DNA from 2 places in the Streptomyces sp. NBC_01497 genome. Region 1 is predicted to be linked to the other one. Evidence: riboswitches for the same ligand, from Rfam matches in the RefSeq annotation. Region 1 holds a riboswitch; the other holds the start of a gene.
The links. Region 1 has a riboswitch for S-adenosylmethionine ahead of thrC (threonine synthase). Riboswitches for the same ligand answer to the same signal wherever they lie in the genome.

Region 2: another riboswitch for S-adenosylmethionine. It lies ahead of OG310_RS25875 (aminotransferase class V-fold PLP-dependent enzyme); the one in region 1 lies ahead of thrC (threonine synthase).

Annotation. Positions count from the first base shown of each region.
Region 1 covers NZ_CP109427.1:4,720,912-4,726,151, reverse strand. The annotation lists gene OG310_RS19990 (ubiquitin-like small modifier protein 1) at 293-571, opposite strand; gene thrC (threonine synthase) at 655-1,953, opposite strand; SAM riboswitch class I at 1,969-2,096, opposite strand; gene OG310_RS19980 (glucosyl-3-phosphoglycerate synthase) at 2,264-3,250, shown strand; gene OG310_RS19975 (alpha,alpha-trehalose-phosphate synthase (UDP-forming)) at 3,610-5,043, shown strand; gene otsB (trehalose-phosphatase) at 5,150-5,240, opposite strand, start outside.
Region 2 covers NZ_CP109427.1:6,135,977-6,141,216, reverse strand. The annotation lists gene OG310_RS25890 (NYN domain-containing protein) at 1-1,071, opposite strand, end outside; gene OG310_RS25885 (rhomboid family intramembrane serine protease) at 1,253-1,978, shown strand; gene OG310_RS25880 (Lrp/AsnC family transcriptional regulator) at 1,975-2,256, shown strand; gene OG310_RS25875 (aminotransferase class V-fold PLP-dependent enzyme) at 2,287-3,591, opposite strand; SAM riboswitch class IV at 3,710-3,826, opposite strand; gene OG310_RS25870 (spore-associated protein A) at 4,408-4,812, shown strand.

The sequences.
Region 1 (5,240 bases):
CTGCAACAGGTCAATCAGACGAGAATTCTGGGCATGGCTGAAGACGCGAACCGGATGTATGTTCGCGTTCTTGGGCAAGTCGGGCCACACAAAGCGCACTTATTGCGCTATCAGTACCAAAACTTTGACCCGATGTTGTCGCGTTCTTGTGCGCGTTCAGTAGGGGCTCCGCACGTCGCGGCTCCGCGGTTCCGTGCTCGGTCGAATTGTACCGTGCTCAACCACATGGAAATGCCCCCTCCGCCGGTGGTGGAGGGGGCACACGTCCAACAGGGGCGCGGGGCCCCGTGGTTCAGCAGCCGCCGGCGACGGCGGGGATGATCGAGACGCCCGCGCCCTCGGGCGTGGCGGTCTGAAGACCCTGCTCGAAGCGGACGTCGTCGTCGTTGACGTAGACGTTGACGAACCGGCGGAGCTTGCCCTGGTCGTCCAGGACGCGCCCGGCGATGCCCGGGTGGTTGTTCTCCAACGAGGAGATGACCTCGGACAGGGTGGAGCCCTCGGCCGCGACCTCGGCCTGGCCGCCCGTGTAGGTGCGGAGGATGGTGGGGATTCGGACCTTGACGCTCATCGGCGGGGTGCCTACCTCTCGGATGTCTCGAAGCTCGGTGACGTGGGGCGCGCGCGGTGACGTGGTGCGCGCGGCGGCCGGGATCAGCTCGCCAGACCCGCCGCGCGGAACGCGTCCAGGCTGGGCCGGATCGTCGTGGTCGGGCCGGTCGTCGGCGCCACCGCGTCCAGCGTCTTGAGGCCGTCGCCGGTGTTCAGCACGACGGTCGTCAGGGTCGGGTCAAGCAGCCCCGCGTCGATCAGCTTCTTGGTCACGCCGACGGTCACACCTCCGGCGGTCTCCGCGAAGATGCCCTCGGTGCGGGCCAGCAGCTTGATGGCGTCGACGACCTGCTCGTCGTTGACGTCCTCCACCGCGCCGCCGGTGCGCCGCGCGATGTCCAGCACGTAGGGGCCGTCCGCCGGGTTGCCGATCGCCAGGGACTTCGCGATGGTGTTCGGCTTCTGCGGGCGTACGACGTCGTGGCCGGCCTTGAAGGCGGTGGACACCGGCGAGCAGCCCTCGGCCTGCGCACCGAAGATCTTGTACGGCTTGTCCTCGACGAGCCCGAGCTTGATCAGCTCACGCAGCCCCTTGTCGATCTTCGTCAGCTGCGAGCCGGACGCGATCGGGATGACGATCTGGTCGGGCAGCCGCCAGCCGAGCTGCTCGCAGATCTCGTACGCGAGCGTCTTCGAGCCCTCGCCGTAGTACGGCCGCAGGTTGACGTTCACGAACCCCCAGCCCTCGCCCAGCGGGTCGCCGATGAGCTCGGAGCAGAAACGGTTCACGTCGTCGTAGTTGCCCTCGATGGCGACGAGTTCACCGCCGTAGACGGCGGCCATGACGACCTTGCCCTGCTCCAGGTCGTGCGGGATGAACACGCACGAGCGGAACCCGGCCCGGGCGGCGGCCGCGCCGACGGCGCCCGCGAGGTTGCCCGTGGACGAGCAGGAGAGCGTGGTGAAACCGAAGGCACGCGCGGCCTCGACGGCGATCGCCACGACGCGGTCCTTGAAGGAGTGCGTCGGGTTGCCGGAGTCGTCCTTGACGTGCAGTTCCCCGGTGATGCCGAGCTCACGGGCGAGGTTGTCGGCCTTGACGAGCTTGGTGAAGCCGGGGTTGATGTTCGGGTGCGCGGCCACGTCGGCGGGGACGGGCAGCAGCGGCGCGTAGCGCCAGATGTTGTCGGGGCCCTCGGCGATGCGCTTCTTCAGCTCGTCGGGGGAGTCCGTCGGCAGGTCGTAGGCCACTTCGAGAGGGCCGAAACAGCTCTCGCAGGCGAAGATCGGGCCGAGGGGGAAGCGCTCGCCGCATTCGCGACAGGAGAGCGCGGCGGCGGGTCCGAGATCGACGGTTCCGGTGGCGGATTCGTTACTGCTCGGGACGGTCTGCACAGCCATGGAGGCGAGGCCCTTTCCTCATCTTCCTCGCGACGCGTCTCGCCGCAAGACGGAATTGGCACCTTCCCCACCATGACCTCGCGGTCGGCGGGAGGGTTGCCGGGGCTTCAACGGGCCGTTCCCTCTGCCCCTCTGGATGAGCGCTATGGCGACCGGAACCAGGCTCCGGCGCGTTTGTCCCGCGGACGGCGACCCGGCATGCGGGCGCCTTTCGCGTTGTTCAAGACTGTAACCGAAGCACCGGACGGTTGAGACGGTCGTCCGTCACGCGAGATGGATCACGCAGTGGCCCAGCAAGGGAGAACCGATCGTGCTGGAAGAGGTGGAACGCTGGCTGACCAGCCGTTCCTGGTCCGTCGACGACCGGCCGCTCGACCGGCTGATGGTGGCCAAGGCCACACGCGGGACCACGGTGAGCGTGGTGCTGCCCGCGCTCGACGAGCAGGAGACGGTCGGCGAGATCGTGTCCGTGATCCGGCGCGAACTGATGACGAAGGTGCCGCTCGTGGACGAGCTGGTGGTCGTCGACTCCGGGTCCACGGACCGTACGTCGGAGGTGGCGGGCCTGGCCGGTGCCCGAGTGGTGCACCGTGACGCGATCCTGCCCCGCCTGCCCGCGCTGCGCGGCAAGGGCGACGTGCTGTGGCGCTCGCTGCTGGTGACGACGGGCGACGTGGTGTGTTTCGTCGACGCGGATCTGCGGGAGTTCTCGGCGGACTTCGTCTCGGGGATCGTCGGCCCGCTGATGACCGACCCGGACCTGCAGTTCGTCAAGGCGATGTACGACCGCCCGCTGCGCGCGCGCACCGGGGGCGGGGCCGGAGCCGGCGGCGGGGACGGGGTCACGGCGGGGCAGGGCGGCCGGGTCACGGAGCTGGTGGCACGCCCCCTGCTGAACCTGCACTGGCCGCTGCTCGCGGGCTTCGTGCAGCCGCTTGGCGGCGAGTACGCGGTGCGCAGGTCGCTGCTGGAGCGGCTGCCCTTCCCGGTGGGCTACGGGGTCGAGCTGGGCCTGCTGGTCGACGCGCTGCGGCTGGTGGGGCTCGACGCGCTGGCACAGGTCGACGTCGGCGTCCGGCTGCACCGGCACCAGGACGACCGCGCGCTCGGGCGGATGGCCGCGGCGATCTACCGCACGGCGCAGTCGCGGCTGTCCCGCGCCCACCTCGTGCGGCCGGTGCTGACGCAGTTCGAGCGGGGGGAGCAGGGCTTCGAGCCGCGGACGCACGCGGTGGACACCGAGGAACGGCCGCCGATGCGGGAGATCGCCGAGTACCTGTCGCGCCGCGCGGCCTGACCTGCGCGGGCCGGCCGGGTCGACCGGGGCGCCCGCATCGTCCGAACCGCCCGGACCGCCCGCATCGCCCGCATCGCCCGCATCGTGGCATCGCACGGGTCGCAGTGGCATCGCACGGGTCGCAGGCGTCGCACGCCGGAGCACCCGTCGTACCGGAGCGGAGCGTGGCTCTCCGTGCGCCGTGCGCGCCCGCCTCGGCGTCACGATCCGCGCGTCGGCGCGCTCGGAGGGTCACCGCCGGAGTGATCCGTGCGCGCGCCGTGGCCGTGCCGTCATGCGCCGTTACTGCGCCGCCCCCATGCGCCACACCAGCCCCGTCCGTACGTTTGAGCGTTTCCGTGACCGGCTAGGTTCGCGATATGGCTTCCCAGCACGACGCCCACGGCGCCCCCGTCCTCGTCGCCTCGAACCGCGGCCCGGTCTCTTACGCCCTCGGCGACGACGGCACACTCACGGCACGGCGCGGCGGAGGAGGACTCGTGTCGGGCCTGTCCGCCATAGGGCCCGACGCCGGCGCGGTCTGGGTGTGCGCCGCGCTCGGGGACGGCGACCGGGAGGCCGTACGGCGCACGGACGGGCGGCTCGATCCCGACGACACCGGCGGGCAGCGCGTCCGCATGCTGGGCATCCCGTCCGAGGTGTACAGCGACGCGTACAACGGGGTCGCCAACTCCGCGCTGTGGTTCGTGCACCACATGCTGTTCCAGACGCCGCTCGAACCGTCCTTCGGGGCCGAGTTCCGGGCGCAGTGGGCGTCGTACGAGACGTACAACCGCGCCTTCGCCGAGGCCCTGGCCGACGAGGCGGGCGAGGGCGCCGCGGTGCTGGTGCAGGACTACCACCTGGCGCTCGTGCCCGGCATGCTGCGCGCGCTGCGGCCCGACCTCAGGATCGGGCACTTCTCCCACACCCCGTGGGCGCCGGTGGACTACTTCCGGCTGCTGCCCGACGACATCGCACGCCAGTTGCTGCGCGGCATACTCGGCGCGGACCGTGCGTGCTTCCTCACCACCCGGTGGGCGGACGCCTTCACCGCCTGCTGCGCCGAACTCCTCGGCGGCACCGGCAAGACGCGCATCGGCGTGCACGGCCTCGGCGCCGACGCGGACTTCCTGCGCGAGCGCGCGCACCGGCCCGACGTGGCCGAGCGGATGGCAGCGCTGCGCGAGCAGATCGGCACCGACCGGTCGGGCGCGCCGCGCCGCACGGTCGTCCGGGTGGACCGCACCGAACTGTCGAAGAACATCGTGCGCGGCCTGCTCGCCTACCGGGCGCTCCTCACCGAGCGGCCGGACTGGCGGGAGCGGGTGGTGCACGTGGCGTTCGCGTACCCGTCCAGGCAGGACCTCGCGGTGTACCGCGACTACACGGAACGGGTACGGGTCCTCGCGGCCGAGATCAACACCGAGTTCGGCACGGACGGCTGGACCCCGGTCGTGCTGCACGTCGAGGACGACTTCGCGCGCTCCCTCGCGGCGTACCGCATCGCGGACGTCGCGCTGGTCAATCCGATCAGGGACGGCATGAACCTGGTCGCGAAGGAGGTCCCGGTCGTCTCCGACGACGGCTGCGCGCTGGTGCTGTCCCGGGAGGCGGGGGCGTACGAGGAACTGGGCGAGGACGCCCTGGTCGTCAACCCGTACGACATCACGGCGACGGCGCACGCGCTGCACGAGGCGCTGACCATGCCCGACGACGAACGCACCCGCCGCACCAAGCGCCTCGGCGCGGCGGCGACGGCTCTCCCGCCCGCCCGCTGGTTCCTGGACCAGCTGACCGAACTGCGGGCCTGACCTGCGGGCGTGACGCACGCGGGACCCGTCGGCTGACAGGCTCCGAGAGCCGCTGACCACCGTCGGCAGGGGGCCGCGGGCGCCCGCCGGCAGGGGCCCGCGGGCGTCAGGCGCGGTCGTGGGCGAGCGTGTCCGCGAGGGCGGCGAGGAAGCCCGCGACCGCCTCCGGGTCCGCCAGCCGGAGGTCCGCGCGGGCG
Region 2 (5,240 bases), 1.4 Mb from region 1:
CTCCAGCGGCATCGTCGGATAGCCGGTCTTCGTCACGTTGTAGCCGTCCACCAGCAGATGCGTCTGCGGCAGGGCCAGCAACTGGTCGAGCAGCGCGGGGTCCGTGGCGGACAGCGCGCGCGCCGCGATGTCCTTCGGCGACATCCGCCCGGGCTCGACCGCCTCCACCGTGTCGGCGGGTCTGCCCGACGCGGGCGGCAACGCCAGCTCGCGCCGCAGCCCCTGCGCCGACTCCAGGAGGGTGTCGAGCAGCAGCCGCAGCCGCATGTCCTCAACGGAGCGGCCCTCCCGTGAGGCGCGCCGGCCGGCCTCCACGGCGGACTCGGCCTCCACCAGCCGCGCCCTGACCCGGCGGGTCTCGCTCTCCGCCGACGACACCGTCACGGCGGCCTCCGCCCGCAGGGCCTCCGTGTCGGCGGCGGCCCTGCGCAGCGCGGCCTCACCGCGCTTCACGTCGCTGAGCGCGCTGCGCAGCTTGCGGTGCAGCGCCTCGCCCTCCCTGCGGGCCGCCGTCAGTTCCTCGCGCAACCGCTCGGTCTCCGTGCGGGTGAGCGCCTTCGCGGCGGTCAGCTCCTCGCGCAGCCGCTCCAGCTCGCGCCGGGTCTCCTCGTCGGCCCGCTCGGCGTGCGCACGCTCGGCCTCCTCGCCGGCCGCGGTCACCAACTTCACCCATCCGGGCGGCCTCAGTACATACGCGGCGGCGGCCACTTCGACGGGATCGGCGGCGGCGGGCGGCGTGCCGCTGCCCACCGCGGCGGCCAGTTCGGGCTGCGCCTCGGCGAAGCGTTCACCGACGCGCTGCCGGAAGAGGGGGTCGCTCTCCAGGGCGGCGGCCATCGCGGTGCCGCCGAACTTGGCGCGGCGCACCGGCGTGAACCGGGCGTACTGGCGCAGCTGGCTCGGCAGTTCGGCGATGGTCAGCCCGCCGAAGACGTCGGAGACCAGCGCGACGACCTTGCGCCGCACCCCTTCGGGCAGCGGCCGGTCGAACGTCTCGGGCGGCTCGCCGCCGGCCTCGGCGGCTCCGTCGGCCGCGCCGGTCGGCTCAGCCCCGCCCACGGGCTGCTCCACGTCCGTCACCCCACTGCCTCATGCCCTTTCGGGCGGCCCCTTGTGGACCGTCTCCCGGGCGTCCCGCCTCGCCGTGGCGACGCGTTCGGTTCCGTAACCCTACGGCCTTCGCCCCCTGGGGAACCCGTCCATCCGGCGAGGCGGTCCGCGGAGATGTGCCCCGGTGCGTCATGCTCTGTCCGTGATCAAAAGGCGGACGGTGGACGGCCCCCTGGTGACGTACGGCCTGATCGGCCTGTGCTGCCTGGCCTTCCTGGTCAGTCCAGTGTCGGGCTTCGATCGCGCCTACGGGAAGGGCGAGGCGCTGCGAGCCGCCCAGAGCGCGTACTTCCGGCACTGGGGAATCGTGCCCGACCAGCTGGTCACGGGCGCGCCGCACGCCCTGATCACCCCGCTGACCGCGCTGTTCGTGCACGGGAACTGGCTGCACCTGCTCGGCAACATGCTGTTCCTCTACGTCTTCGGCACGATGGCCGAGGAGCATATGGGGCGAGCCCACTTCGCGGTCTTCTACCTGGTCGTCGGCGCGCTCGCGATGTCCGCGTACGCCGTGGCCAACGCGCACAGTGACGAAGCGCTCGTGGGCGCGTCGGGGGCGATCTCGGGGGTGCTCGGCGCGTTCCTCTTCCTCTTCCCGAAGGCGCGGGTCACGAGCCTCTTCCCTTTCCTCTTCTTCCTGCCGCTGCGCTTCCCCGCCTGGATCGTGCTGCTGTTCTGGTTCGCGCTGCAGTGGTTCGCGCAGCGCCAGGCGGCGGGTGGCGCCGGCGGCGGGGCGGGCCCCGAGGTCGCCTACCTGGCGCACCTCGTGGGGTTCGCGAGCGGCTTCCTCTACGCGGGGGCGCGCTACTGGCGGCCCGGTACAGTGAAGGGCCAAGCCGTGGCCACCGAGGGAGAACGACAGCCGTGATCACCGCGATCGTGCTCATCAAGACCAGCGTGGACCGGATCCCCGAGATCGCCGAGTCGATCGCGGCGCTGGACAGTGTCAGCGAGGTGTTCTCGGTGACTGGTACGTACGACCTGATCGCGATGGTCCGGGTGTCGCAGCACGAAGACCTGGCGGAGGTCATCCCCGGCCGGATCAGCAGGATCAGGGGCGTCGAGGCGACCGACACGCATGTCGCGTTCCGCACGTACTCGCAGCACGATCTGGAAGCGGCGTTCTCGATCGGCCTCGACGCCTGAGCCCGGGCCCGGCGGCCCGGGCGAGCGCCGTCAGGCGGTCAGTTCCCGGACGGCCGTGACGAACCGCTCCACGTGCTCCTCGGGGGTTCCCGCGCCGAAGCTGACCCGCACCGCGTTCAGCGGCCCCCCGCCGCAGACGGCGTCGTCATCGCCGCCGGTCAGCAACCGCACCAGCGGGTGCGCGCAGAACAGTCCGTCGCGCACACCGATGCCGTACCGGTCGGAGAGCTCCGCGGCGAAGGCCGCGCTGTCCCGGCCCTCCACGACGAACGAGAGCACGCCGACGCGGTGCGCCCCCTCGCCGAACAGACTCAGCACCCGCACGCGCGGCAGCTCGCCCAGCGCCGACGTCAGCCGGCCGAGCAGCGCCTGCTCCCGTGCGGCCAGGTTCTCGAAGCCGGCCTCGGTCAGCGCGCGGCAGGCGGAGGCGATGGCGTAGGCGCCGATCACATTCGGTGAGCCGGCCTCGTGGCGGGAGTCGTCCACGTTCCAGTCGACGTCCACACCGCCGTCGTCACTCCGCACGACCCGGCGGGTGGCGCCGCCGCCCGCGAGATAGGGGGCGGCATCGCGCAGCCAGTCGGCGCGGCCCGCGAGCACCCCCGCGCCGAACGGCGCGTACAGCTTGTGCCCGGAGAAGGCGACCCAGTCGACGTCCAGCGCGGCCACGTCGACCGGCAGGTGCGGCACGAGCTGCGCGGCGTCCAGCACGATCCGCGCGCCGTGCCGGTGCGCGGTGGCGGCCAGTTCGGGCACCGGCCACAGTTCGCCTGTCACGTTGGACGCGCCCGTCACACAGACCAGGGCGGGCCCCGCGGTGTCACGGCCGGCCAGCGCGGCCTCCAGTGTCGCCACGGCCGCCACCGGCGTCCGGGGCGCGTCGAGGACGGTCACCCCCGCCGTGCGCTGCCAGGGCAGCAGGGCCGCGTGGTGCTCCGTCTCGAAGACGAAGACCTCGCAGCCGGCGGGCAGCGAAGTCGCCAGCAGGTTCAGCGAGTCGGTGGTCGAGCGGGTGAAGACGACCTGATCGTCCTCACGGCAGCCGAGGAACTCGGCGACGGTGCGCCGGCTCGCCTCGAAGAGGTCGGTCGACAGCCGTGACAGGTAGCCGGCACCGCGGTGCACGCTGCCGTAGTACGGCGCGTACGCGGCGACGTCGTCCCACACGCGCTGCAGGGCGGGCGCGCTCGCCGCGTAGTCGAGCGCGGCGTACGGGACTTCGGTGCCGTCGGCGAGCGGCACGGCGACATCGGTGCCGAGGACGGCCAACGGGGCGGCGAGCGGCGGGGCGGCGGAGACGGCGGGAGCGGCGGGGGCATCCAGGTATGCGGACATGGCGAAGCCTTCGTGGTGGTACGGGTGGCGGGACACGGAGGGGCGCTCGGCGCCTATCGCATTCGCGTGTTCACGGACAGCTCCCCCTGAGGACCTGGACCCCAGCGGAAACACACAGGGCCCGCGCTTGCCGCAGACCTCGCTGCCTACGGCCTGGTCTTCACCCGGGGCACCCCGCCACGGACGGAGGGTTGCCGGACAGCGGGCCGGGGCCTTACCGCTGTCACTCATGACCTTGGGGGCGAGTATGCCACACCCGTACGAACCGCCCCGGGGTCCGGGCGAAGCTGCCGGGCACGGCAATCGCTGGATCGTCGCCGGCGTCCCGGCGCGAGGGGCGGACAGCGCTGCGGGCGGCGGTGGACCCGTCGCGCTCGGGGCGGGGCCGAACCGGACGACGCCGTCGGTCCGGCACATCGCAGGGCCGACTGGGCGCGGCGAATGATGATCAAGGGGCCCTCGGCGAGGGGACGGCCGCCGCGGGCGCGATTCAGCATTCCGCTTCAGGCCCCGGCCGATCCGGGACAAGCGTCCAGTTCCACCCCACCCCGCCGACCGTCACGGAACCCTCCTGAAAACCGGCGGGCCCACTCTCCGCAAAACCCGAGTCCCTTTCATCGGAACAAAACATCCAATAGAGAAAACGAAACGATGCAGGGCCGTGATCCACGTCACTTGTCAAGCTTTTCTCATATGTGCTTTTAGTTCACTTCATCCTCTTGCTGTATCGAAATCCGAACGCCAGGATCAGGGCGCACTTCACAATCATTCGACGGAGGAGAAAGAATGACATCGGTGAAGAAGAGAATTGCCGCGATGCTTGCCGCCGGCGCATCCATCACCGGCCTGGCCGTCGTGGCGGCGCCCAGCGCGAGTGCCGCCCCCGCCGCCGCTGCCTCCGCTGCCGCCACCTACAACGGCGCTTGCGGCAGCGGCTACACCGTGGTGAACTCCGCCGCGATCGGCACGTCGGGGACCATTTTCCTCACCTACAGCTCCGCGACCCGTGACAACTGCGTGGTGACGGTCAGGAATTCTCCCGGCGCGATCATCAACATGTATGCCGGCATCGCCGTCCACGGCGGCCTCATCAAGTACGACAACGGCGAGTACACGACGTACGCAGGACCCGTGTACATCAACGCGGCGGGCAAGTGCGTCGACTGGATCGGAGTGATCGGCAGCGACTCCGGCGAAAAGGACAACACGAACTGCGGCTGACGAATTCATCGCCCCGCCGTTCACGTGATCAGCGATCGCCGCTAGCCGCCGGGCCGAGGAATTACACCGGCAATCAGCCCGGACACGTGTTTTCCGACGGAATACATCGTGTCGAATTGACCGGCGTCAGGCGTTTTTCGCCGCGGCACGTCATGTGATGTCAGCGATGCCCGCGCCGGTCGGGGGAGTTCCCCGTTGCGGGTCCCCTCCGGCCGGCGCAAGGGTGTGCCGTTTCGTCGGCCTGCCGCATGGCGCGTGTGCGGGCCGGGTGTGCCCGCGCTCCCCCGTGAACGTCTGTCCGCGTCGTCCTGAGTGCGGTGCCGCGAAGGGAGCCCCTGCTCGATGAGCAGGGGCTCCTCATGCTCGGAGCATGATCACGGCGAGGACCGGCCCGGCGCGGAGCGGGGACGAGGTGACGTCGAACGGGA